Lentilactobacillus curieae: one gene and its partner. Each later gene encodes a partner of the first gene's protein in a complex. Links are inferred from orthologs where the notes say so. Each region holds a gene or a part of one and is shown on either strand. Other genes may lie near its edges. The genes, in order: secG and secY.

Region 1 (13,232 bases):
ATTAAGCTAGTTTCACTGAACTAGCAAGTCATCCCAGTGTTAAGGGATAAAACAGATTGCATCATTGGGACTTTACCTTTAAAATATAACTCAAATAACTGAGGTGAAAAAATGAACTTTGTGGCATTTGATTTTGAAACAGCAAACCGAAAACGGGCTAGTGCGTGTTCTTTAGCGTTGACGCTAGTTAGAGATGATAAAATTGCGGATCAATTTTACTCACTGATAAACCCAGAAGCAGAATTTGATTGGCGTAACACTCAGATCCATGGACTCCGAGAAGCAGACGTTGTTGACGCCCCTAACTTCCCCGAACTCTGGGAACACATTAACGGTTTGTTTAAAAATAACCGATTGATTGTCGCCCATAACGCATCATTTGACAATAGTGTCTTAAAACGTTCACTAGAACGATACGGAATTGAACCGCCTCACTACATGTCACTTGATACGTTAAAAACGTCAAAACAGTTTTATCCTAACCTTGAAAATCACAAATTAAACACTCTTTGTGATGAGTTCAACATAACACTAGAGCATCACCATAACGCTTTGGATGACAGTATTGCCTGCGCGAACATTTTGCTGTATGAACAAAAACAGTTTGGCAGTCAAGCGCTGGTTCCATTCGTAAAGACCATATAAACAAATCCCCAAAATTCTGACTATAGAATTTTGGGGATTATTTTATTAGTTAGCTGAAAGTTCCATATAAAGCGATGGTTTACCGTCAACCTCAATTTCACTGATTGTTTGAAAGCCCATTTTTTGATAAATATGAACTGCTGGTTGATTACTTTTAAAAACTGTCAAAGCCAGTTTATCCAAATTTGAGTAATCAATTGCCCATTCGGTTGCTAATTCAACCAAGTTAGAGCCAATTTGATAACCTTGGTATTCACTAAGAACGGCGACTCCAAGTTCACCAATCCCCTTTTTTAAGAACTCCACAGTTACTATCCCAATTAACTTTTCTCCTAAGGTAGCAACTGCAATCAGGCTACTCTTTGATAGGTTAATCAGTGAAATCATCTTTGCTTCATCTTCTACTTCAATTGAATCCAAATCTGAATCAACAACAAAAGTATCCGATTCCGTCTTTAGCTGTTTCAGTAGACTGATCACTGCCTTAGCATCGTCTTCGTTTGCAAGACGAAAATCAACTTCTTCGGCCATAACTATCCTCCAAGTACATCATTGATCATATTATTGAAGCGTGAATTGGCACCTTCAAAGGTCAGTTCACGCTCACTTTCTGCCTCGTTATCTAGTCTCTGAAAACTAATTTTTAAGTAGTCTTCTGGCAAAGTATCAGCAACGAATTGAGACCATTCGACTACACTAACACCATCGCCTTCGAAATACTCATCGAGCCCAAGCTCATCTCCACTACCATCCTCTAAGCGATAAACATCCATGTGATACAAAGGTAGTCTACCTCCGGAATACTCACGAATAATTGTGAAGGTAGGGCTTTTAATTGACCTTTTGATTCCAAGGCCTTCGCCTAGCCCCTTTGTGAACGTGGTTTTGCCGGCACCTAAATCGCCATCTAGCAGAATTACGTCACCCGCTTTTAGGAGCGATGCTAGTTTTTTACCTAATTCAATTGTTTCGTCTGCAGACTTAACCTTAACTGACTGCAATTATTTCACCCCTTTGAAAATCAAAGGATTGCGGTACGTATACCCCAATCCTCATTATTAATTATTATATTAATCGTTTTGTAGTGATTGTGCAGCCGTGATGATTGCTACTTTGTAGATATCTTCTTCGTTACTACCACGAGAAAGATCCGATACCGGTTTGTTTAACCCCTGCAGGATTGGGCCAATAGCTTCAAATCCACCAAATCTTTGTGCAATCTTGTAACCAATATTACCTGATTGAAGTTCTGGGAAAATAAATACGTTGGCATGACCTGCAACCTTTGAGCCTGGAGCCTTCTTTTCACCAACCTCAGGTACAAATGCAGCATCAAATTGCATCTCACCATCAATTGGCAATTCAGGAGCCATTTCATTGGCAAGCTTAGTTGCTTCTTGAACTTTAGTTACCATGTCACCCTTTGCGGAACCCTTAGTTGAAAAACTAAGTAAGGCAACTTTTGGATCGATATCAAAGGTCTTGGCAACCTTGGCACTTTCAACAGCAACCTCTGCCATTGAAGGAGCATCTAATTCAATGTTAATCGCACAGTCAGCAAATAAATAACGTTCATCCCCACGTTGCATGATAAATGAACCACTAATTAGCTTTACACCAGGTTTAGTTTTAATAATTTGTAATGCCGGACGAACAGTGTCACCCGTTGGATGATTGGCACCTGAAACCATCCCATCAACTTTGTCTAAATATACCATTGTGGTTCCAAAGTAATTTGGATCATTCAACCATTGACGAGCTTTATCTTCATCAGTTTTACCTTTACGACGCTCAACAATTGCGGCAACCATTTGATCAATCACATCTTGAGGTTGATTCAAGTAGTCAACCACCTCAACCCCGTCTAAGTTAACACCAAGGTTAGTGGCCACCTTTGAAACTTCATCGTTTGAACCTAAGATAACTGGACGAACCAAGTCATCCTGAGCTAGCCGTGAGGCAGCCTTAACAACTCGCTCGTCGTTTCCTTCTGGAAAGACAACCTTGATCTGTTTGCCTTGAATCTTTTGCTTTAAGCTTTCAAATAATTCCATTATCCGTTCCTCCAATAATGTGATTAACTCTGAGAAGGTAATTCAACCCGCTCAGGTAGTTGCCAATTAATTGGTTCTTCGCCCATTGCTACTAATGCCTCATTGGTTTTTGAAAATGGTTTTGATCCAAAAAAGCCCCGATTAGCGGACAATGGACTAGGATGGGCTGACTGAATAACTACGTTAGTGTCTGTATCAATTAACGCAATTTTATCCCTGGCAGCTCTTCCCCAAAGAATAAAGACGACAGGCTGCTCTCGCTCCGAGAGCTTCTTGATTGCTGCATCTGTAAGCTGCTCCCACCCCTTGCCTTTATGAGAGAAGGCCTGACCGTTTCTGACTGTCAATACTGAGTTTAGCATCAAGACACCCTGCTTGGCCCAAGATGTAAGGTACCCGTGATTGACCGGCTTGATCCCTAAATCGGACTGCAGTTCCTTATAAATATTACGCAGCGATGGCGGAATCGTTACCCCGGGTAGAACCGAAAAACTAAGTCCATGAGCCTGGTTAGGTTCATGATAAGGATCCTGTCCTAGAATAACCACCTTTACCTTACTAAAAGGAGTTAAAGCAAATGCCTCGAAAATATTGTTCATGTCTGGATGAATAAACTGAGATTGATATTCTGTAACTAAAAATTTGCGAAGTTGCTGATAATACTCCTTCTCAAATTCTGGTTCTAAAACATCCCACCAGTCATTCTTGATAAACGGTTTCATTCCTAACACCTCAACATTTATTTTACCATACCAAAAGTTAAATAACATTCGGTAATCTGTTAGCTACCATGTTAAAATGAGTTAAACACTTGTAAAGGGATAATGCTATGGCTAGAAAAGTTCAAATTAACGTGTCTGAGCTTGAAAGATCACACGCGACAAAAGTTGTAGATAAATACGATGACAGTAAGTATCTCGTTGTCGGTAAATGGGGATTAGTGTCCGACAGTTATTCCATTTACTCGATTGCAGGTGAAGTACTGAGTGAGATTAAGCAAAAATCCTTAGGAACTAGCCCACAATTTGAAATTTGGTATGATGATGCATTAGTCGGATCATCAATGGTCAACTTCTCCCTTCATTTCTCAACAATTTATATTAAGGGGTTAAATTGGCTTGTTGTCGGTAATGACGTAAAGCAAAATTACGTTATTTATTCAGGCAGAAAACGAGTTGGCTCCATTAATTCGTACAACACCCATAACGATGTAGTCAGAATTGTGTCTGCCAATGAAATAGATGAGGAACCAATTTTGGTATCAATTGCCGCAATTCTCAACCACCCAGTCGCTGCCGACCAACTTAATATCTCAAAAAATCCGTTTAAAAACTTTACCCCTTCCCTAGATTAATCATTCTAAAATTCACCATAAAAAGAGCTACGATATTTAACTAAAAAATACCGTAGCTCTTTTTGAATGTCTTAAAATTAATAATGCTTCATAACGCGTTCAATCTGACGATTTTGTTCTCTACGCTTAATTGTTTCTCGCTTATCGTACTCTTTCTTACCCTTGGCAACTCCAATCAAGACTTTCGCAAACCCATTTTTAAGGTAAACCTTTAATGGCACGATTGTAACTCCTTTATCAGAGGATGCACCAGCAAGCCGTTTAATTTCTTTTTTATGAAGTAACAGTTTACGATTACGCAATGGGTCATGATTGAACTGGTTCCCATTAGTATATTCACTAATGTGAACGTTCATCATGTATGCTTCACCATTCTTAATTTGCACAAATCCATCCTTCAAGTTTAACCGCCGGTCACGAATCGATTTAATTTCTGTACCTGTTAAAACAATTCCTGCTTCATAAGTTTCTTGGATGGAATAATCATGGCGGGCTTTCTTGTTCTGAGCCATTAGATTATCGTCATTTTTTTTGGTTTTGTTTTTAACCATAATCTCACCTCATGATTTTTTAGTGCTTCCGATTGTTGTTGCTGCGAGACTTATTAAACGAGCCTCGTTTAATATTGTTGTTATTATTTCTACCGCCGTTGCCATGGTTGTTACCATTGTGGTTGCGATTGTTATTGTGACCGCCACGATAATTATCATTATGACGCCGCTTGGGCAACATATCACTTGTTGGGGTATTTTGAGGATCAACAATGTCAAAATCAACTGCACTCTGCTCAACGTCAACGTTAATGACTTTAACCCGAATTGGTTGACCCATTTTATATGTTCTTCGGGTATTTCTACCAACAAGCGCCATAAATTGTTCAACATATTCGTAATAATCATCGTCCATGCGACTGATATGAACTAGTCCTTCAACCGTATTTGGTAACTCAACAAACATCCCAAATTTAAGCACAGAACTAATGACCGCATCGAATTCTTCACCGACGTGATCATTCATGTATTCAGCCTTCTTCATAGCGTCTGTATCACGCTCAGCATCAATTGCCCGACGTTCATATTCAGATGTGGTAACAGCAATCTCATCAAGTACGCCACCAAATTTTTGCTTAGTTTCCTTATTGATACCATTTTCATCATAGTAATGAATCATTCTGTGAACCATAGTATCAGGGTAACGTCTAATTGGTGAAGTAAAGTGAGTATAGTATGGTGCTGCCAATCCAAAGTGACCGAGTGATTGGTCGGAATACTTGGCCTGCTTCAAACTTCTAAGCAACATTACAGAAACCATTGTTTCCTCAGGTTTTCCTGCAACTTGCTTGAGAATGTTTTGCATCATCTTTGGTTTAACGTGTTCTGGATCACCCTTCACGTTAATACCAAATGCTGTCAATGTTTCGAAGAAAGTCTTCACTCTATCGGCATCTGGAGTCTCATGAATCCGGTACAAGAATGGAACGTGAGCTTCATAATAATGTTGGGCAACTGTTTCGTTAGCAGCCAACATGAATGACTCAATCATTCTTTCGGCCAATCCACGAACCCGCAACTGAATGTCAATTGGGTGGCCTTTTTCATCAACGATAATCTCCGCTTCGTGATCATCGAAGTCAATGGCTCCATGAGTTTTCCGATTTTTAGCTAAAATTCTATGAAGGTCGCCCATCTGTTCAAACATTGGTACCAAATCTTTGTAACGGTCCATCGTCTTTTCATCATGGGATTCAAGAATTTGGTTAACTGCAGTATATGTCATCCGTGCTTTAGATCTCATCAAACTTGGATGAATTCTGTGCTTAATAACATTACCAGCCTGATCAATTTCCATGTCACAACTCATACAAAGGCGGAGTTCACCCTCGTTAAGAGAACAAATTCCGTTTGATAATCTTCTTGGCAACATAGGGATTACTCGGTCAGTCAAGTATACAGAAGTCCCTCGCCGGAAAGCTTCCTTGTCTAATGGGCTGCCTGGCGTTACATAGTGGCTTACATCAGCAATGTGGACACCAAGATGGTAATTACCATTATCCAACTTCCAAACTGTAACGGCATCATCCAAATCCTTAGATGATTCGCCATCGATTGTAACCAAAGTCTGGTCAGTAATATCTTCTCTACCAACCTTCTCTGCCTCTGTGACATGATCAGGGATAGCATCTGCTGCTTCGATTACGTCTTCAGGAAATTCTGCAGGAATGTCATGAGCGTACACAATTTGCAAGATATCGATTCCAGGATCATCAACTGATCCAATGACCTTTTCAGCGATACCAACCATGTAGTCTGGGTGTTTTGCATCTGGATACTCAACAATCTGAGCAGTCACAACTTCACCAGGAGTTGGTTTCAAGCCAACATCGTTGATATAAAACTTGTATTTCGCAATTTTCTTATCGGTAAGCTTAACCTCACCAAAGAAACCGTTGTCGTCTTCTGATTTAGAAAATGCACCAACAACAGATTTGTATTTGCGATCAACAATCGCTGTAACTTTACCTTCTGGACCTTTTGATTGGTCAGCAGAAGCTGGACGGACGATCTCAATTTCAACTGTATCGCCATTTAAAGCCTTCATAGTGTTGTCAGGAGAAATATAAGCATCTGGCTCAACTTCATCATAAGCAACAAAACCGAAGCCTTTATCGTTCGCATGAAAAACCCCAGTTAATTTGCGCTTGTCAGGGCTGAGTTGGAATTTACCGTCTAAAGTTACCTTTGCAACCTTTTCACGTTCCAAAATCGCTAATTCCTGGACAATTAGCTTAAATGCGGCAGATCCATGATACTTTAAAACGTCCGCAACTTCTTCGACAGAAAACGACTTATCTGGGTGACCCATAAGTACGTTAGCAATTTCATTTTTTAATTCATTATCTTGCAAAATTTATTCCTCAATCTTTTTAGTATATTTTCTTTAAAAACGATTTTAAGTCTGCTTCTAAATCTGGATGAGCAGAATTGACCGTAATCATGTGACTGGCCTCCGGATATACATGAAAGCTAACATCCCTGCTGTTTACCAATCTGTCTTTCAACTTTCCACCGCTTTGGGGATCAACGATTTCATCCTTTGATCCTTGACCAATAAAGTATGGCTGATGAATCTTTGCAAGGTCCTCCGCTACACCATTCGCAAAGTCATTAATCTTCGCTAGTAACGGGTCGATATTATCATCAAGCCATTTAAGTTTGTTGTTAATTGTTTCGTTATCAACACCAAATCGTTGATAATTGGCCTTCGCCATCTGTAAAAATGTACCTCTTACCTTAGAGGGACCATTCCTAACGATTGGCGAACCAAACGAACCACCGCCAGTAAGCTCAGGATGTTCCTCTAAAATTTTGGCTGCAAAAATACCCCCGAGAGAAATCCCAAAAATAGCAACTTCTGTTTTTCCCTTTGATTTAACAAAATCAATTGCATCTTCAGCATCCTGCAACCAAACTTCGGGAGAACCATTATTAATGATATCAGAGAAATCAGCTGTCCCATGTCCCGTAAACATTGGTGCGTAAACCGAATAGTTTTCAGACTCCAGCCTTCGAGCTAGCAATCGCACATCAATTGGTCCGCTAGCAAAGGCATGTAATAAAATCACAGCCTGATTGCCATGATCAAAATAAAACGTTCCGGGTTGAGTCATCTGCATTCCTCCAATTCCATACATTCTCATTATAATAAAAATCCCCCTGCGTTTAAACAGGAGGAATTTTTTAATGTGATGAAATCCACACTAAAGCTAGTGAAATTGCAAAAAAGATGATTCCTAAAACTAAAGTTGTTTTTTGCATGAAAGCTTCAAAGCCTCGAGGCTTTTGCTTTGCAAATAAATCATCTGCACCACCAGTTAATGCTGACATTGCATCATTTGTCTTCGATGGTTGCATCAAAACAGCAATTGTGATTAAGATACAATCAATTATCAATAGTGTTAACAAAAAATTATACACGTGATAGCCTCCTACCGATCGTTCGGCTTACATTACTCATACTACATTATCATAAACCAGAAAAATTTGCTAGCAAAACCTAGTTTTCTCTGGTGAGTGTCTGAACCTGATGAATGATCTGCTGGCGTTTCTTCCCAGTCACACTGATAATCAGGATGTCACCGGCCCTAATGCCAGTTTCACCAGAGGGAACAATTTCCCTGCCTTCACGTTTTATTTTAATTAACAATGACCCGCTTGGCCAGGATAATTGCTTAACCGTCTTACCATCTGCTAAAGCTCCCACAAAGACAGTTTGGATGGTTTCAAAGGCAGTGATAGATTCCCTTTCCTCACGTTTACCCAACATCTGTAATAATAATGAATGATAAATTGGTTTTCCATTCAAAATATCAACCACTAAATAAGCAAGTAAGGACACCAATGCAAGTCCAAGTAAGTGTGAAAGAGTCCCTACCATTTCAGTAATTAATAAAATTGCCGTAAATGGAGCTTTACTGACACAGGCAAAATAGCCAGCCATCCCCATAATTACAAAGGTCGCAAAATACAACTTGGAAACTAATCCCATACTAATAAGGACTGAGCCATAAGTTGCTCCAAGAAGTGCACCTAAACATAACATGGGTAAAAATATTCCACCTGGCAAACCACTCCCATAAGTGAATACTGAAAGTAGCAACCTTAAGCCGAAGAAGGCAATTAGGATAACCGCAGGATATTTAAGATATTGAAGGGACAGTATCAAGCGACTGCCTCCACCCATTAGCTGCGGAAGGTACATCGCAATTGGGATAATTAAAAGAAATGAAAATATGCTACTAAACTCTTTAGGAATAAATTTTATTCGGGAATATAGTTTGCTGATATTTAGAGTCATTAGTTGATATACTCGACCAAAAATCCCCAAGAGAATTGCAAACGGTATGATCCACACAAAGTATTTTAGTGGTAAAGACGTGCTCTTCATAAATAGCACAGGTTTCAACCCAAATACATAAGTAGCGATACAATCAGATGAAATCGACGCGGTCAAACTAACCATCCAAATGTTTGTTGAAAAATTATGGTAAACTTCCTCCAAAACAAACATTGTACTAGCTATCGGCGCATTAAACGCTGCACTCAGGCCAGCGGCGGCACCGCTTGAAATTAAGACGTTACGATCTGTACCGACCTGTTTTGTCAATTTAGAAATTCCCTGACCAATCGTAGATCCTAATTGAATCGATGGGCCTTCTCTACCTAGGAAAAGGCCACTACCAATTGCCAAGACGCCACCAACAAATTTTCGCCACAACGCTGGCCAAAAAGCATAATCAAATAGTCCAATTAGCTGACCCTCAACTTGGGGAATCCCAGAACCCTTGATTTCAGGATTAGTTTTTAAAAACCACCCATTTACTAAACAGATAGCAATCAACATTATTAGTCCAAGTCCAAACCACAAAAAATCTGTCTTTCCCTGAGCAAAAATCCAGATAAACAGAGATGTCAAATGCTCAATCAAATACCGAAAACTGGCAACAACTGTTCCTGCAGCGATTCCAATTAGTATTCCACTGCCAATCATTTTTAATTGACTCTTTTTATAACTGCCACGAATTTGCACTTAATTCATCCCTTTAAATAGTCTACTAAACTATATTATCACAGGTCTTGAACTAAATTACCTAAAACTGAAGATTTCCGACTACTTGTGGCGGTGTACAGAACGAACTCGATGATGGCCACCCTTTTTAATTAATTTATTCTTAGTGATTTTTTTGCTACGATTTTTCTTCACTGCTCGTTTATGACTAGTAGATTTTGGTTTGCCTTTTTTATGTCTATTCGCTTTTACAACTCTTTTACTACTTTGCTTTTTAGTTGCCTTTTTAGATTGACGAGTATTTTTACTTTGATAATGAACTGTATACTCAATGATTCCTTGCTCATCAATAATCTTGTCAATTTCAGCATCTAATACTCTGTAACCCAAAATATTAGCTGGAACATATTTAAATCTGTCTCCAAACACCATGCTGCTTTTATCTTGTCGTAAAATGCTTCCCTTTTCGTCAATGGAAGTAACGATTACAAACACGCTTTTAGGTGCAAAAAATAAAGTTAGGTTGCCATTTACAAGTTCACTACCGACAACGTGGTAGCCTTTGATATCGGTATTCAGCAACTTTGTTTGATTATTTTGATTGATTGTTTCAGTAAACAAAGTCTGGCCACCAGTAGTTTTACCGATAATTTGATATGGATAATCGTTTTTTACATTCGTAACAATATTTGAGTTAACCAAATCAGTTTGCGAACTATTATCCTTAGTTACCACATTTTTTTCTGATTCAGTTTGACTTTCTGAATCCTTGCTTTCTTTGTTACTTCCGATTTGAGTACCTTCATCCTTAGATTCTGGTAGCAATTCCGCATCTGTACCTTCTTCCTTGGTGTCGGGTTTTAAGTCTGCTCCAGTACCCTCTTCCTTGGTATCTGGCTTCAAGTCTACTCCAGTACCCTCTTCCTTGGTATCTGGCTTCAAGTCAGTTCCAGTACCCTCTTCCTTGGTATCTGGCTTCAAGTCAGTTCCAGTACCCTCTTCCTTGGTATCTGGCTTCAAGTCAGTTCCAGTACCTTCTTCCTTGGTATCTGGCTTCAAGTCAGTTCCAGTACCTTCTTCCTTAGTTTGAACGTCGTCTCCCGCTTGAGAACCTTCATCCTTAACCTTGGGTTCATCTACATCCGCCGCTGGATTTTCTTTATTATGATCTTCAACGTCTGGCTTTACTTCCTCTTTTGGCAATTCTACCTCAGGTTTGGATTCTGATTTATCCTTTGAGTATACCAATGTTAATTTCATATCCGTCTTTGTAATTTTGGTTGGCAATTCAGCCTCATTACTCAAAGTATATCCAGAAATTTTGGCTATCTCTGGTAACACAATTCGGCCATTCACTGTGCCTCTATCTAAAACAAGTGGTTTAACAATTTCATTTCCAGAATTGTCTACAAATTTTAAAGTTACCAAAGCTTTTTTATAGGCAACGTCACGTCTCGCTTTAGCAAAATCACCCTCTCGTTTTAATACCTTAACTGGGTCTGTACTGAGTAATTGATATCCAAGAACTGGGGTAGGCTTCTCAACATCACCAATTCTTACTCGCTTTTCAGCATCTATTGATTTCACCTCGAGTTCTTCTTTAGAACCATCAGTATTGTAAGCAAACACATGCGTTTCCCACTGAAAAGCAAGCTTCTCTGAGGAACTAACAACCTCTGCGGGATATGTTGTATCAGCTAGCACTGGTCTAACACCACTCATAACCACTGACATTGACATTAACCCTACTGATAATAAAACAAAATTTTTCACTAAAAAAACCTCCATTTGTGTATTCATTATTAAATACGCAAACGAAGGTCACTTTTCTTTTTAAAATAAAAAAAGCCGTCAAAAGACGACTCTTTCAGTTTTACTTGTTAGTAATGTTTTGACGTGCTTCTGATTTCAAGTTGTAGAATGCGTCGATACCCTTGTATTCAGCTACGTCACCAAGTTGATCTTCGATTCTCATCAATTGGTTGTACTTAGCAATACGTTCGCCACGACTCATTGAACCAGTCTTGATTTGGCCTGCATTCAAGGCAACAACTAAGTCAGAGATAGTTGTGTCTTCAGTTTCACCTGAACGGTGAGAAATGATTGCAGTGTAACCAGCTTCTTTAGCCATTTCAACAGCGTGAACTGTTTCAGTTAAAGTACCAATTTGGTTAAGCTTGATTAGGATTGAGTTAGCTACGCCACTGTCAATACCCTTTTTAAGGTAGTCAGTGTTAGTAACGAACAAGTCATCACCAACGATTTGAACCTTCTTACCAAGGCGTTCAGTAGCCATTTGCCAATCTTCCCATTCATTCTCATCCAATGGGTCTTCGATTGAGATAACTGGGTACTTGTCAACGATTTCTTCAAGCAAACCAACGAATTCTTCAGCAGTGTATGACTTACCGTCACCAACTAAGTCGTACTTCTTAGTTTCAGTGTTGTAGAATTCTGATGATGCGCAATCAAAAGCAATTGCAATATCCTTACCTGGCTTGTAGCCGGCACGTTGAATTGCTTCAACAAGGATTTCGAATGGTTCTTCGTTGTTCTTTAAGTCAGGAGCAAATCCACCTTCGTCACCAACAGCAGTTGAGTAACCGCGTTCGTTCAAAAGGTTCTTTAAGTTATGGAATGTTTCTGAACTCCAACGAATAGCTTCTTTGATAGTTGGGGCACCAACAGGCATGATCATAAATTCTTGGAAATCAACCTTGTTGTTGGCGTGCTTTCCACCATTGATAACGTTAAGCATTGGTGTTGGCAATGTGTGACCATTGAAACCACCAAGGTAGTTATACAATGGAACTTCAAGTTCGTCAGCAGCAGCACGAGCAGCAGCTAATGAAACACCAAGAATTGCGTTAGCACCTAACTTACCCTTGTTTGGAGTACCATCTAATTCGATCATTGCTTTATCGATAGCTAATTGGTCAGTTACATCGTAACCAACAATTTCTTTAGCGATGATGTTGTTTACATTGTCAACGGCTTTTTGTACGCCCTTGCCCATGTAACGGTCCTTATCACCATCACGAAGTTCAACAGCTTCGTGTTCACCGGTTGAAGCACCTGAAGGAACGATTCCACGACCCATTGCACCTGCTTCAGTATATAGTTCAACTTCAACAGTTGGGTTACCACGTGAATCTAGGACTTCACGAGCATAAATATCAGAAATAATTGACATGTTTTTTTCTCTCCTTAACGAAAGTTGTGACCTTTTGTACAAGGCTCAATTCAATTCTATTTGTTTTTCAGTAAACTTTCAATATAAAATACTCAACTAGCGGACTATTTTTCAAGGAAGTTAGCTAATTTTAAAAATGAATCTGGCTTAAGACTTGCTCCACCAGCTAAAACTCCATCAATATCGTTTTGAGATAAAATTTCGGCAGAGTTGCTATCATTCACGCTACCGCCATATAAAACTCTTACTTCGTTGGCAATCTCATCTGAGTATAAGTCAGCAATGGTTTGTCTAATTAAATAACATCCTTCTTCGGCTTCAGATGCACTAGCAGTCTTTCCACTACCAATCGCCCAACTAGGTTCGTAAGCGACGATAATAGTCCGTGCTTGTTCGTCGGAAATTCCCTTCAAAGCATTGG
Region 2 (10,613 bases), 290 kb from region 1 along the record:
CCTTCAATTTCAATGACATTATCTTTTGCCAATTAAAAACACCTCCAACCATTAAGTCAGATTGACAGTTCAAATACGATATAATAGCCAAACGATAGTCTACCACATTAATCCGAATTCTTCAATCTAACACATTTTCTTACAGAACGAGAATTATAAAGAACCAAGAATTTTGTCTAAGTCTTTCCAAACTTCATTGATATCTTTGTTACCATCAACATTAAATAGTAAATCTCTTTCTTTGTAGTAAGAAATTAATGGTGTATTCATTTTAATGTTTACATCGAGGCGATTCTTAACTGCCTCCGGTTTGTCATCCTCACGTTGATAAAACTCGTGGTGGCCACATACATCACAAGTGTTTTCCACTTTAGGCATGTGGTAAATCTTGTGATATGTTGCACCACAATTCTTACAGATAAACCGACCAGTCAACCGATCAGTAAGTATCTTAGGATCAACATCGATGTTAATAACTGCATCTAGTGGTTTATTAAGTTCTTCAGACATGCCGGACAAAGCGTCAGCCTGTTCTAAAGTTCTTGGATAACCATCTAGAAGGAAACCAGTCTTAGTATCATCCTTTGAAAGACGGTCTTTAACGATTCCATTAGTTACTTCATCGGGAACCAAATTCCCTTTGTCAGTATATTCCTTAGCCTTCAGTCCCATTGGAGTTTCATTTGAGATAGCTTCTCTAAACATATCTCCAGTAGAAATATGAGGGATTGGATACTTATCAACGATAAACTGAGCTTGTGTACCTTTTCCTGCTCCAGGCAGGCCCATTAAAATTAAATTTAATGACATTAGATTTCCTCCTCGACTAGGTTTGCTTAATTAATCTGTAGTTGGGTTTGTGTCTTTCTTAATGAATCCGACATATTGTCTCTTCATCATCAAACCTCTGATTTGACGAATAGTTTCAATAGCAACACCAACAACGATCAATAAACTAGTTCCACCTAAACCGATTGATTCATCTAAGTTCCAAACGTTTTGAGCAATTAATGGAATTAAAGCAACAATACCCAAGAATACCGATCCAACAGTACTTAATCTCATCAGCAAACTTGATACATATGCTTGTGTTTCATGTCCTGGCCAAACGCCTGGAATGTAACTTCCTTGTTTTTGTAAGTTCTCAGAAAGTTTCTCTGGGTTAACTTGAACAAAAGCATAGAAGAAAGTAAACATAACAATCAAAACAGTATACAAAGTTGCACCAGTTGGTGTTTGCATGTTAAAGATATCAGAAAGTATTAGATACCAAGTGTCTTGTGAATGATTAGCAGTAAATGCCATCAAAATTGTTTGTGGAGTTGCAATAAATGAACTTGCGAAGATAACTGGGATAACTCCCGCAACGTTAACCTTCAATGGAAGGTAACTGCTATCTGATGCCCCAGCAACTCGACGAGTATATTGAATTGGAACCCGTCTTTCAGCTTGTTGTACCCAGGTTACGAATGTAACAATCAGAAGTACAGCCACAAGAAGAACGACTCCGAAGAGGATTGCCCACCATAGGTCACTTCCGCTAACACCAACAAAATATTGTTGATGTAGCTTTTGTAGACCAACTGGTAGACGGGCAATGATACCTGCAAAGATAATCATTGAAATCCCGTTACCAATACCTCTTTCGGTGATCATATCACCCATCCAAGTGGTAAGCATTGTACCACCAGTTAAAATAACACCAATCATGATAAATGTTTGGGCATTGGGATGAGCGACTAAATTCAAACTACTTAGTTGGTTAAAACCAGCTGTGATTCCGATAGATTGAAAGAAACCAAGGATAACGGTAAGATACCTTGTCCATTGGTTAAGCTTTCTTCTACCAACTTCACCTTGTTTACCCCATTCGACGAATCTGGGCACAATATCCATTTGTAACAACTGAACGATGATTTGAGCAGTGATGTATGGTGATACTCCCATCGCAAATATGGAATAATTAGTTAATCCTCCACCACTAAAGGTGTTCAAAATACTAACCAACCCAGATGATGCAACAGATTGAAGTGCTTTCGCATTAATTCCAGGGACCGTAATGTAGGCACCTAAGCGGAAGATAATCAGCACACCTAATGTAAACAGGATCTTGTTTCTTATTTCCTTAACTTGAAATGCACTCTTTAATGTTGAGAGCATTAGATCACCTCGATTTTACCGCCTGCATTTTCAATAGTAGATTGAGCTGTCTTTGAGAATTTGTTAGCTTTAACAGTTAACTTCTTTGATAGCTCACCTTCACCAAGAATTTTGATGCCTGATTTAACGTTCTTGACGATACCTGATTCAACAAGCAATTCTGGAGTTACTTCTGTACCGTTGTCGAAAGCATCAAGCTTAGCAACGTTAACTACAGCATAGTCTTTCCGGTTGATGTTGTTGAAACCACGTTTTGGAATACGACGGTAAAGTGGCATTTGGCCACCTTCAAATCCGACACGAGTCTTACTACGAGCCTTTTGTCCTTTTTGACCACGACCAGCAGTTTTACCCTTACCGGCAGAACGGCCACGTCCCTTACGAGTACGTAATGAACGAGAACCTTCAGCGGCCTTCAATTCGTTCAAATTCATGAATTTGGCACCTCCTTACAAAATATTAATTAGTCTTTAACTTGTTCTACATCAATTAAATGTGCAATTTGGAAAAGAGCTCCCCGAGTTGCTTCATTGTCAGGCTTGACAACTGAGCTATTCACCCGGTTTAAGCCAAGAGCCTTCACAATTTTACGTTGCTTTGGGAGGCGATGTGCTGCACTACGAATTAATGTAATTTTCAATTGAGCCATTACAATAACCTCCTTATTCAGCTAAATGTTGGGCTGAAACACCACGTAATGCTGAAACTGCTTCAGCATTTCTCAAAGCTTTCAAGCCTTCAAAAGTAGCTCTAATAACATTGACTGGAGTGTTTGATCCCAAACGCTTACTTGTAACATCGTCAACACCGGCAAGTTCCATAACGTTACGTACGGCACCACCAGCGGCAACTCCAGAACCTTCAGCGGCAGGCTTAAGTAAAATACGGCCACCACCGAATGTTCCAACGATTTCATGAGGAATTGTTGTACCAACAATCGGAACCTCAATCAAGTTCTTGCGAGCTGCTTCGACTGCTTTACGAATAGCTTCTGGAACTTCTTGAGCTTTACCAGTACCAAATCCAACATGTCCTTGTTTGTCACCAACGACAACCAAAGCGGCGAAACGAAGACGACGTCCACCTTTAACAACCTTAGTAATTCGGTTGATTGAAACGACAGTGTCTTCAAGCTCTAACTTATCTGGATCAATAAACTTCTTCATGTGCGGTTATTCCTCCTTTTATTAAAATTCTAGTCCATTTTCACGAGCAGCATCTGCAAGAGCTTGAACACGACCATGGTAAATGTATCCTCCACGATCAAAAACAACATTCTTAATGTTCTTTTCATTAGCGCGTTCTGCTACTAATTTACCAACACTAGCTGCTTGTTCAGTCTTGCTTTCGCCACTGACTGCAGTATCAAGTGTTGAGGCACTAACAAGCGTTACACCCTCTACGTCATCAATTACTTGAGCGTAGATGTTTTTGTTTGAACGGAAAACATTTAAGCGTGGGCGCTCGGCAGTACCAGAAATTTTACTACGGACACGACTGTGACGACGTTTCCGGTTCTTGTTTTTATCTGGTTTAGAAATCAAAATAGTCACCTCAATTTAATTTACTAGTAAGAACTACTTACCAGTCTTTCCTTCTTTACGAATAATGTGTTCGTTTTCGTAACGAATACCCTTACCCTTGTATGGTTCTGGTGAACGAACTGCACGAACCTCGGCAGCAAAGTCACCAACGTGTTGCTTGTTGATACCACTAATGTTGATAGTAGTGTTATCTGGAACTTCAACAGTCAAATCTTCAGGAACAGTCATGTCGACTGGGTTTGAGTAACCAACATTAAGAGTTAATGTTTTTCCCTTCAATTGTGCACGGTATCCAACACCGACAAGTTTAAGTGTTTTCTTGAAACCATCAGTAACACCTTCAACCATGTTGTTGAAGTTGGCACGAGTAGTTCCGTGAAGAGCACGAACACGGTTGTTGTATGCTCCGATTGGTTCAAAAGTAACCTCGTTACCGTTAACATTCATCTTAATATCTGATGAAAGTTCACGGGTCAAAGATCCTTTAGAACCCTTAACAGTTACAACGTTTCCTTCAGACTTAATTTCCACACCTTCAGGGATAGTAACAGTTTTATAACCAATACGACTCATTGAAATTACACCTCCTATTTAATGATATTTATTACCAAACGTAAGCTAATACTTCGCCACCGACTTTTTGAGCGCGAGCTTCTTTGTCAGTAACAACTCCGTTTGAAGTAGAAATAATTGCAATTCCAAGTCCGTTAAGAACCTTAGGAACAGCGTCAGCTTTAACGTATGAACGTAAACCTGGCTTTGAAATTCTCTTTAAACCGGTGATAACGCGTTGCTTGTCCTTACCGTATTTCAAGAATACGCGGATTACGCCTTGCTTATCATCTTCAATATATTCAACATCGCGTACAAAACCTTCACGTTTGAGGATTTCAGCGATATCACGTTTAATCTTTGATGCAGGTACTTCAACTGTTTCATGGTAAACCATGTTTGCATTACGAATGCGAGTTAAAAAGTCTGCAATTGGGTCAGTCATAGACATTAACGTACAACCTCCTTTTTAGAATATTACCAACTTGCTTTTTTCATGCCAGGAATTTGTCCCTTGTGGGCAAGTTCACGTACGCATAAACGGCATAAATGGAATTTTTTGTAAACTGAATGAGGTCGTCCGCAACGTTCGCAACGAGTGTAATTCTGAGTTGAGAATTTAGCAGGGCGTTCACTTTTTACAATTAATGATTTTTTAGCCAATGTGAAACCTCCTCATTATTTGGCGAATGGCATACCGAATTGAGTCAACAATTCACGTGATTCTTCATCAGTATTAGCAGTAGTTACAACAACAATGTCCAAACCTCTAACACGGTTAACATTATCGTAGTCAATTTCTGGGAAAATCAATTGTTCTCTAACACCCAAAGTGTAGTTACCACGGCCATCAAAGGCACGGCTACTAACACCATGGAAGTCACGAACACGTGGTAATGAAACATTGATCAACTTATCCAAGAAATCATACATTCTGTCACCACGAAGGGTAACTTTGGCACCGATTGACATTCCTTCACGAAGTCTGAAACCGGCAATTGATTTCTTAGCCTTTGTAACTAAAGGTTTTTGACCTGAGATCAAAGCAAGTTCTGCAACTGCTTCATCCAAGTTCTTAGCGTTAGTAACAGCGTCACCAACACCCATGTTCAAAACAATCTTCTCAATCTTAGGTGCTTGCATAGTTGAAGAATAGTTGAACTTTTCCATCATGTGTGATTTGATTTCGTTATCAAATTTTTCTCGTAAACGACTTGACATTTAAAAGGTATCCTCCTTTCAATTAATAATTAATTGATTGCTTTTTGTGTCTTTTTAGAAAAACGAACTTTTTTTCCATCTTCAACTTTGAAACCAACACGAGTTGGTTCATTTGTTGAAGGGTCAATTAGCATTACGTTAGAAACATGGATAGGTGCTTCAGTATCAACAATTCCACCTTGTGGGTTAGTTGATGAAGCCTTTGAATGTTTCTTGATCATGTTTACGCCTTCGACGATAACACGGTCTTTTGAAGCAATAGTCTTCTTAACTGTTCCTTCTTTACCCTTGTCCTTACCACTAATAACGCGAACTTTGTCACCAGTTTTAATGAACATAACGGCACCTCCTTATATCCTTGGTTGAAATTAAAGTACTTCTGGGGCCAATGAAACGATCTTCATGAAGTTGTGATCACGCAATTCACGAGCAACCGGGCCAAAGATACGAGTACCTTGAGGGCTTTTATCGTCACGAATCAATACAGCAGCATTTTCGTCAAAACGAATGTATGAACCATCATTACGACGAGTAACTGACTTAGTACGGACAACAACAGCTTTAACAACGTCACCCTTTTTGACAACGCCACCTGGTGTTGCTTGTTTAACCGTAGCAACGATGGTGTCACCGATTCCGGCATATCTTCTAGTTGAGCCACCTAAGACCTTAATAGTTAAAATTTCTCTTGCGCCTGAGTTGTCAGCAACTTTTAAACGGCTTTCTTGTTGAATCAAAGGTATATCCTCCCTTCATTTTTTAAGATCAGAATACGATAAAAAATGATAAAAATTAAATTAAATAATAACCGCTTTTTCAACGATGTTTAGAAGACGGAAACGCTTTGTCTTTGACATTGGACGAGTTTCCATGATCCGGACAATATCGTTAACCTTTGCTTCATTGTTTTCATCATGAGCAGTATATTTTTTAGAATACTTAACACGCTTGCCATATACAGGATGTGTCTTGTATGTTTCAACAACAACAGTGATAGTTTTGTCACTCTTAGCAGAAACTACACGTCCTTGGTATACTTTACGCTGGTTGCGTTCTTCAGCCATTAATTAGTTACCTCCTTATCGTATTCTACTTGTTTAGTTCTTGTTGACGAAGTGCTGTCTTGATACGAGCAATGTTCTTACGAACTTGCTTCAGACGAGCAGTGTTTTCAAGTTGGCCAGTGGCCAATTGGAAACGAAGATTGAACAATTCGTCTTTATAATCTTTTTCTTTGTCAATCATTTGAGCAGTGGTTAATTCATTAATTTCATTAGCCTTCATTTGATTCGCCACCTACTTCCTCACGTTTAATAATCTTAGTTCTAACGGGAAGTTTCATTGATGCAAGTCTTAATGCTTCGTTGGCAACTTCCTCTGAAACACCACCGACTTCGAAAAGTACCTTACCACGCTTAACAGGGGCTACCCATCCAGCTGGCGTACCTTTACCATTACCCATACGAACTCCGACACCTTTTTCGGTATATGACTTGTGAGGGAAAATCTTAATCCAAACTTTTCCACCACGCTTCATATAACGGGTCATTGCTATACGAGAGGCTTCGATTTGTCTGTTTGTGATCCATTTTGAATCCAAAGATTGCAAACCATATTCGCCGAAGCTTACTTGCTTACCACCCTTAGCTGCTCCACGGAGCTTGCCACGGTGTTCACGACGATGCTTAACACGTTTTGGTACTAACATGTTTATTTCCCTCCTTTGTCCTCATTCTCGCTGTTCTTTTTTTCTGGAAGAATTTCACCACGGTAAATCCATGTCTTAACACCAATTGCACCGTAAGTTGTGTGAGCTTCTACCCATGCATAGTCAATATCAGCTCTAAGAGTATGCAAAGGAACAGTACCATCAGAATATGTTTCAACACGTGCCATATCCGCACCGTTTAAACGACCTGATGATTGTGTCTTGATACCCTTTGCGCCTGAACGCATTGAACGTTGCATTGCTTGACGCATTGCGCGACGGAAAGCAACACGGCCTTCCAATTGACGAGCAATGTTTTCGCCAACTAATTTAGCATCTAAATCAGGTTTCTTGATTTCGATGATGTTGATGTGAACTCTCTTACCAGTAAGGTTATTAAGTTCTTTACGAAGGTTTTCTACTTCAGATCCACCCTTACCAATAACCATTCCTGGTTTAGCAGTATGAATTGAAACGTTAACCCGGTTTGCAGCACGTTCAATTTCAACAGTTGAAACTGAAGCACTTGCAAGACGCTTTTCAATATATTTACGGATTTGTAGGTCTTCACGCAAGTATGCTGCATATTCTTTATCAGCGTACCATTTAGCTTCCCAGTCGCGAATCACACCTACTCGGAATCCATTAGGATTAATTTTTTGTCCCACGCGTTATCCCTCCTCTTTTTCTGAAACTACGATTGTAATATGACTTGTGCGCTTGTTGATTGGTGAAGCTGAGCCCTTTGCACGTGGACGGAAACGCTTGAGCGTTGGTCCTTCGTTGACAAATGCTTCGCTTACGTACAAGTTCTCACTGTCTAAGTCAAAGTTGTTTTCTGCGTTAGCAACTGCAGATTTTAGTACTTTTGATACTACCGGTGAAGCTCCACGAGGTGTGAAGTCCAAGATAGCTGCTGCTTCTGCAACGTTCTTGCCTCTGATAAGATCAACTACAAGGCGGACCTTACGAGCGGCGATACGAACAGTTTTAGCAGTTGCTGTTGCTGATGTAACTTGTTCAGCCATTAGTTATCCTCCTTGCTTACTTTGTTTTCTTATCGGCATTGCTACCGTGTCCATGGAAAGTACGAGTTGGAACGAACTCACCGAGTTTATGTCCAACCATGTCTTCTTGAACATACACTGGGACGTGTTTACGTCCATCATAAACTGCGAATGTATATCCAATAAAACTTGGGAAAATCGTTGAACGACGTGACCAAGTCTTGATTACTGACTTCTTGTCTTGGTCCTTTTGGGCATCTACTTTCTTAAGTAGGTACTCGTCAGCGAATGGTCCCTTTTTTAAGCTACGACTCATTATGTGACCTCCTCTGTTAACATGTGCTTTTTAATGCGATTTATTACATCTTCGATCCTTTACGACGACGAACGATAAACTTATCTGAACGTGCCTTCTTAGAACGAGTCTTCTTACCAACTGTCTTCTTACCCCATGGTGATAATGGTGATGGAAGACCAACTGGAGCTTTACCTTCACCACCACCATGTGGGTGATCGTTAGGGTTCATTACAGATCCACGAACGTGTGGACGTTGACCCTTGTAACGAGTACGACCAGCTTTACCAACATTAACAAGTTCATGTTCTTCGTTACCTACGGCACCGATAGTAGCGCGGTTAACAGAAAGAATCATACGAACTTCACCAGATGATAATCTAACAAGTGCGTACTTACCGTCACGGCCAAGTAATTGAGCTGAAGTACCAGCAGAACGAACAAGTTGTCCACCCTTACCTGGCTTCAATTCGATATTGTGGATAACTGAACCAACTGGAATGTTTACCAATGGCAAAGTGTTACCAGTCTTAATATCTGCATTTGCACCAGATTCAATTTTATCCCCAACTTTTAAGCCCTTAGGTGCGAGGATGTATGACTTAACACCATCTTCATATACAACAAGAGCAATGTTTGCAGTTCTGTTAGGATCATATTCGATGGCTTTAACAGTAGCTGTAATGTCATCTTTGTTACGTTTGAAATCAATAACACGGTATTGATTCTTGTTACCACCACCACGGTGACGAACAGTCATATGACCGTAGTTGTTACGGCCAGCAGTCTTGCTCTTTGGTTCAAGCAATGACTTTTCAGGCTTTGACTTAGTGATATCACTGTAGTCAAGGCTAGTCATGTTACGTCTACCATTGCTGGTTGGCTTGTATGTCTTAATAGCCAAGATGTTTCCCTCCTAGTTGATTATTTTTATTCTTCGCCGAATAATTGAATTTCTTTTGAATCTTCAGACAATGTAACGATTGCCTTACGACGTTTCTTAGTAAAGCCAACATATCTACCTTGGCGTTTTTGCTTACCCTTAACGTTCATGATGTTTACTCGTGTTACTTTAACATCAAAAATGTCTTCGATAGCTTTTTTCACTTGGGTTTTAGTTGCTCGTAGATCTACGTCGAAAGTGTAGCTCTTATCGTCCATCTTGCTGGTTGATTCTTCAGTAATAACTGGGCGTAAAATGATATCGCGTGATTCCATTATGCGAGCACCTCCTCTACTTGAGAAAGGGCAGCTTTTGTAATAACGACTTTGTCACTGTTGGCAACATCGAGTACGTTAATTCCTTTTGCAAGGACAACCTTAACGTTTTCAAGGTTACGTGCAGATAACATTGCTTTTTCGTTGTCGTCTTCCAAAACTACCAATGTCTTAGTTGAAACTTCCAACTTGTCTAACATTGCTGAGAAGTCTTTAGTCTTTGGTGCGTCATATGCAAGTGCATCAACAACTAAGAACTTGTCATCTGCTACCTTAGTAGATAGAACAGACTTCAATGCTAAACGAGTAACTTTACGTGGTAAATGGTATGCGTATGAACGTGGAGCAGGTCCGAAGACAATTCCACCGCCACGCCATTGTGGTGAACGAATTGATCCTTGACGAGCTCTACCAGTACCCTTTTGACGCCATGGTTTCTTACCACCACCGCGAACAGCTGAACGGTTCTTAACAGCGTGTGTTCCTTGGCGCATTGAAGCACGTTGCATTAAGATTGTGTCAAAAACAACGTTTTCGTTTGGTTCAATACCAAAGATTGAGTCGTTTAATGATACGTTACCGCTTTTACTTCCATCTTGTTTATATAATGCTACATCAGTCATTTATGGTTGCCTCCCTTCTATTATTTTGTACCGCGAGCTGCGGTTTTGATTGTAATGTATGATTTGTTAGCTCCAGGAACGTTACCCTTAACCAAAATCACATTGTTTTCAACATCAGTACGAACGATTTCAAGGTTTTGAATTGTAACTGTCTTGTTACCCATTCTACCTGGTAGTTTCATACCTGCTGCAACACGGTTAATGATTGGTCCCAATGAACCTGGACGACGGTGATAACGAGAACCATGAGTTTCTGGTCCACGACGTTGACCATCTTTATGAATG

What was found.
Region 2: the proteins of secG (region 1) and secY are in contact, whole or in part, in a crystal structure (PDB 5AWW), measured with the Thermus thermophilus proteins. The link is inferred for Lentilactobacillus curieae from one-to-one orthologs. Residues at the interface, in WP_223903268.1 of Thermus thermophilus: Tyr5, Ile9, Tyr12, Leu13, Ala16, Leu19, Val20, Val23, Leu24, Gln26, Glu27, Pro28, Gln30, Gly31, Ala32, Asp34, Leu35, Met36, Gly37, Gly38, Ser39, Ala40, Asp41, Leu42, Phe43, Ala45, Arg46, Val48, Tyr53, Thr56; in WP_096411648.1 of Thermus thermophilus: Leu14, Gln16, Arg17, Phe20, Ile34, Pro35, Pro37, Ile72, Arg108, Arg109, Asn112, Gln113, Arg116, Ile117, Ile120, Pro145, Gly146, Trp147, Phe152, Phe155, Val156, Val159, Thr160, Val162, Ala163, Gly164, Ala166, Leu167, Trp170, Glu173.

What each region holds. Positions count from the first base shown.
Region 1 is NZ_CP018906.1:1,657,534-1,670,765, reverse strand. The notes cover bases 6,410-9,270. They hold secG (preprotein translocase subunit SecG), read right to left. Parts: upstream 8,028-9,270; coding sequence 7,791-8,027; downstream 6,410-7,790. Other genes in these bases: PL11_RS08030 (ClC family H(+)/Cl(-) exchange transporter), read right to left, coding at 8,107-9,270; PL11_RS08040 (alpha/beta hydrolase), read right to left, coding at 6,977-7,750; rnr (ribonuclease R), read right to left, coding at 6,410-6,957. In the rest of the region: PL11_RS08080 (3'-5' exonuclease), read left to right, coding at 112-645; PL11_RS08075 (GNAT family N-acetyltransferase), read right to left, coding at 691-1,176; tRNA (adenosine(37)-N6)-threonylcarbamoyltransferase complex ATPase subunit type 1 TsaE, read right to left, coding at 1,179-1,646; pta (phosphate acetyltransferase), read right to left, coding at 1,716-2,699; PL11_RS08060 (uracil-DNA glycosylase), read right to left, coding at 2,723-3,421; PL11_RS08055 (LURP-one-related/scramblase family protein), read left to right, coding at 3,529-4,053; SsrA-binding protein SmpB, read right to left, coding at 4,131-4,604; more of rnr, read right to left, coding at 4,624-6,409; more of PL11_RS08030, read right to left, coding at 9,271-9,639; PL11_RS08025 (MucBP domain-containing protein), read right to left, coding at 9,721-11,391; eno (phosphopyruvate hydratase), read right to left, coding at 11,492-12,811; tpiA (triose-phosphate isomerase), read right to left, coding at 12,916-13,232. UniProt on the Bacillus subtilis protein: Involved in protein export. Participates in an early event of protein translocation.
Region 2 is NZ_CP018906.1:1,364,861-1,375,473, reverse strand. The notes cover bases 1-2,995. They hold secY (preprotein translocase subunit SecY), read right to left. Parts: upstream 2,161-2,995; coding sequence 841-2,160; downstream 1-840. Other genes in these bases: rpsE (30S ribosomal protein S5), read right to left, coding at 2,823-2,995; rpmD (50S ribosomal protein L30), read right to left, coding at 2,624-2,809; rplO (50S ribosomal protein L15), read right to left, coding at 2,160-2,594; PL11_RS06605 (adenylate kinase), read right to left, coding at 154-810; infA (translation initiation factor IF-1), read right to left, coding at 1-32. Also shown: more of rpsE, read right to left, coding at 2,996-3,326; rplR (50S ribosomal protein L18), read right to left, coding at 3,348-3,713; rplF (50S ribosomal protein L6), read right to left, coding at 3,738-4,277; rpsH (30S ribosomal protein S8), read right to left, coding at 4,309-4,707; PL11_RS06565 (type Z 30S ribosomal protein S14), read right to left, coding at 4,734-4,919; rplE (50S ribosomal protein L5), read right to left, coding at 4,935-5,477; rplX (50S ribosomal protein L24), read right to left, coding at 5,507-5,815; rplN (50S ribosomal protein L14), read right to left, coding at 5,846-6,214; rpsQ (30S ribosomal protein S17), read right to left, coding at 6,275-6,541; rpmC (50S ribosomal protein L29), read right to left, coding at 6,567-6,761; rplP (50S ribosomal protein L16), read right to left, coding at 6,751-7,185; rpsC (30S ribosomal protein S3), read right to left, coding at 7,188-7,853; rplV (50S ribosomal protein L22), read right to left, coding at 7,857-8,213; rpsS (30S ribosomal protein S19), read right to left, coding at 8,230-8,508; rplB (50S ribosomal protein L2), read right to left, coding at 8,552-9,391; and more genes. UniProt on the Bacillus subtilis protein: The central subunit of the protein translocation channel SecYEG. Consists of two halves formed by TMs 1-5 and 6-10.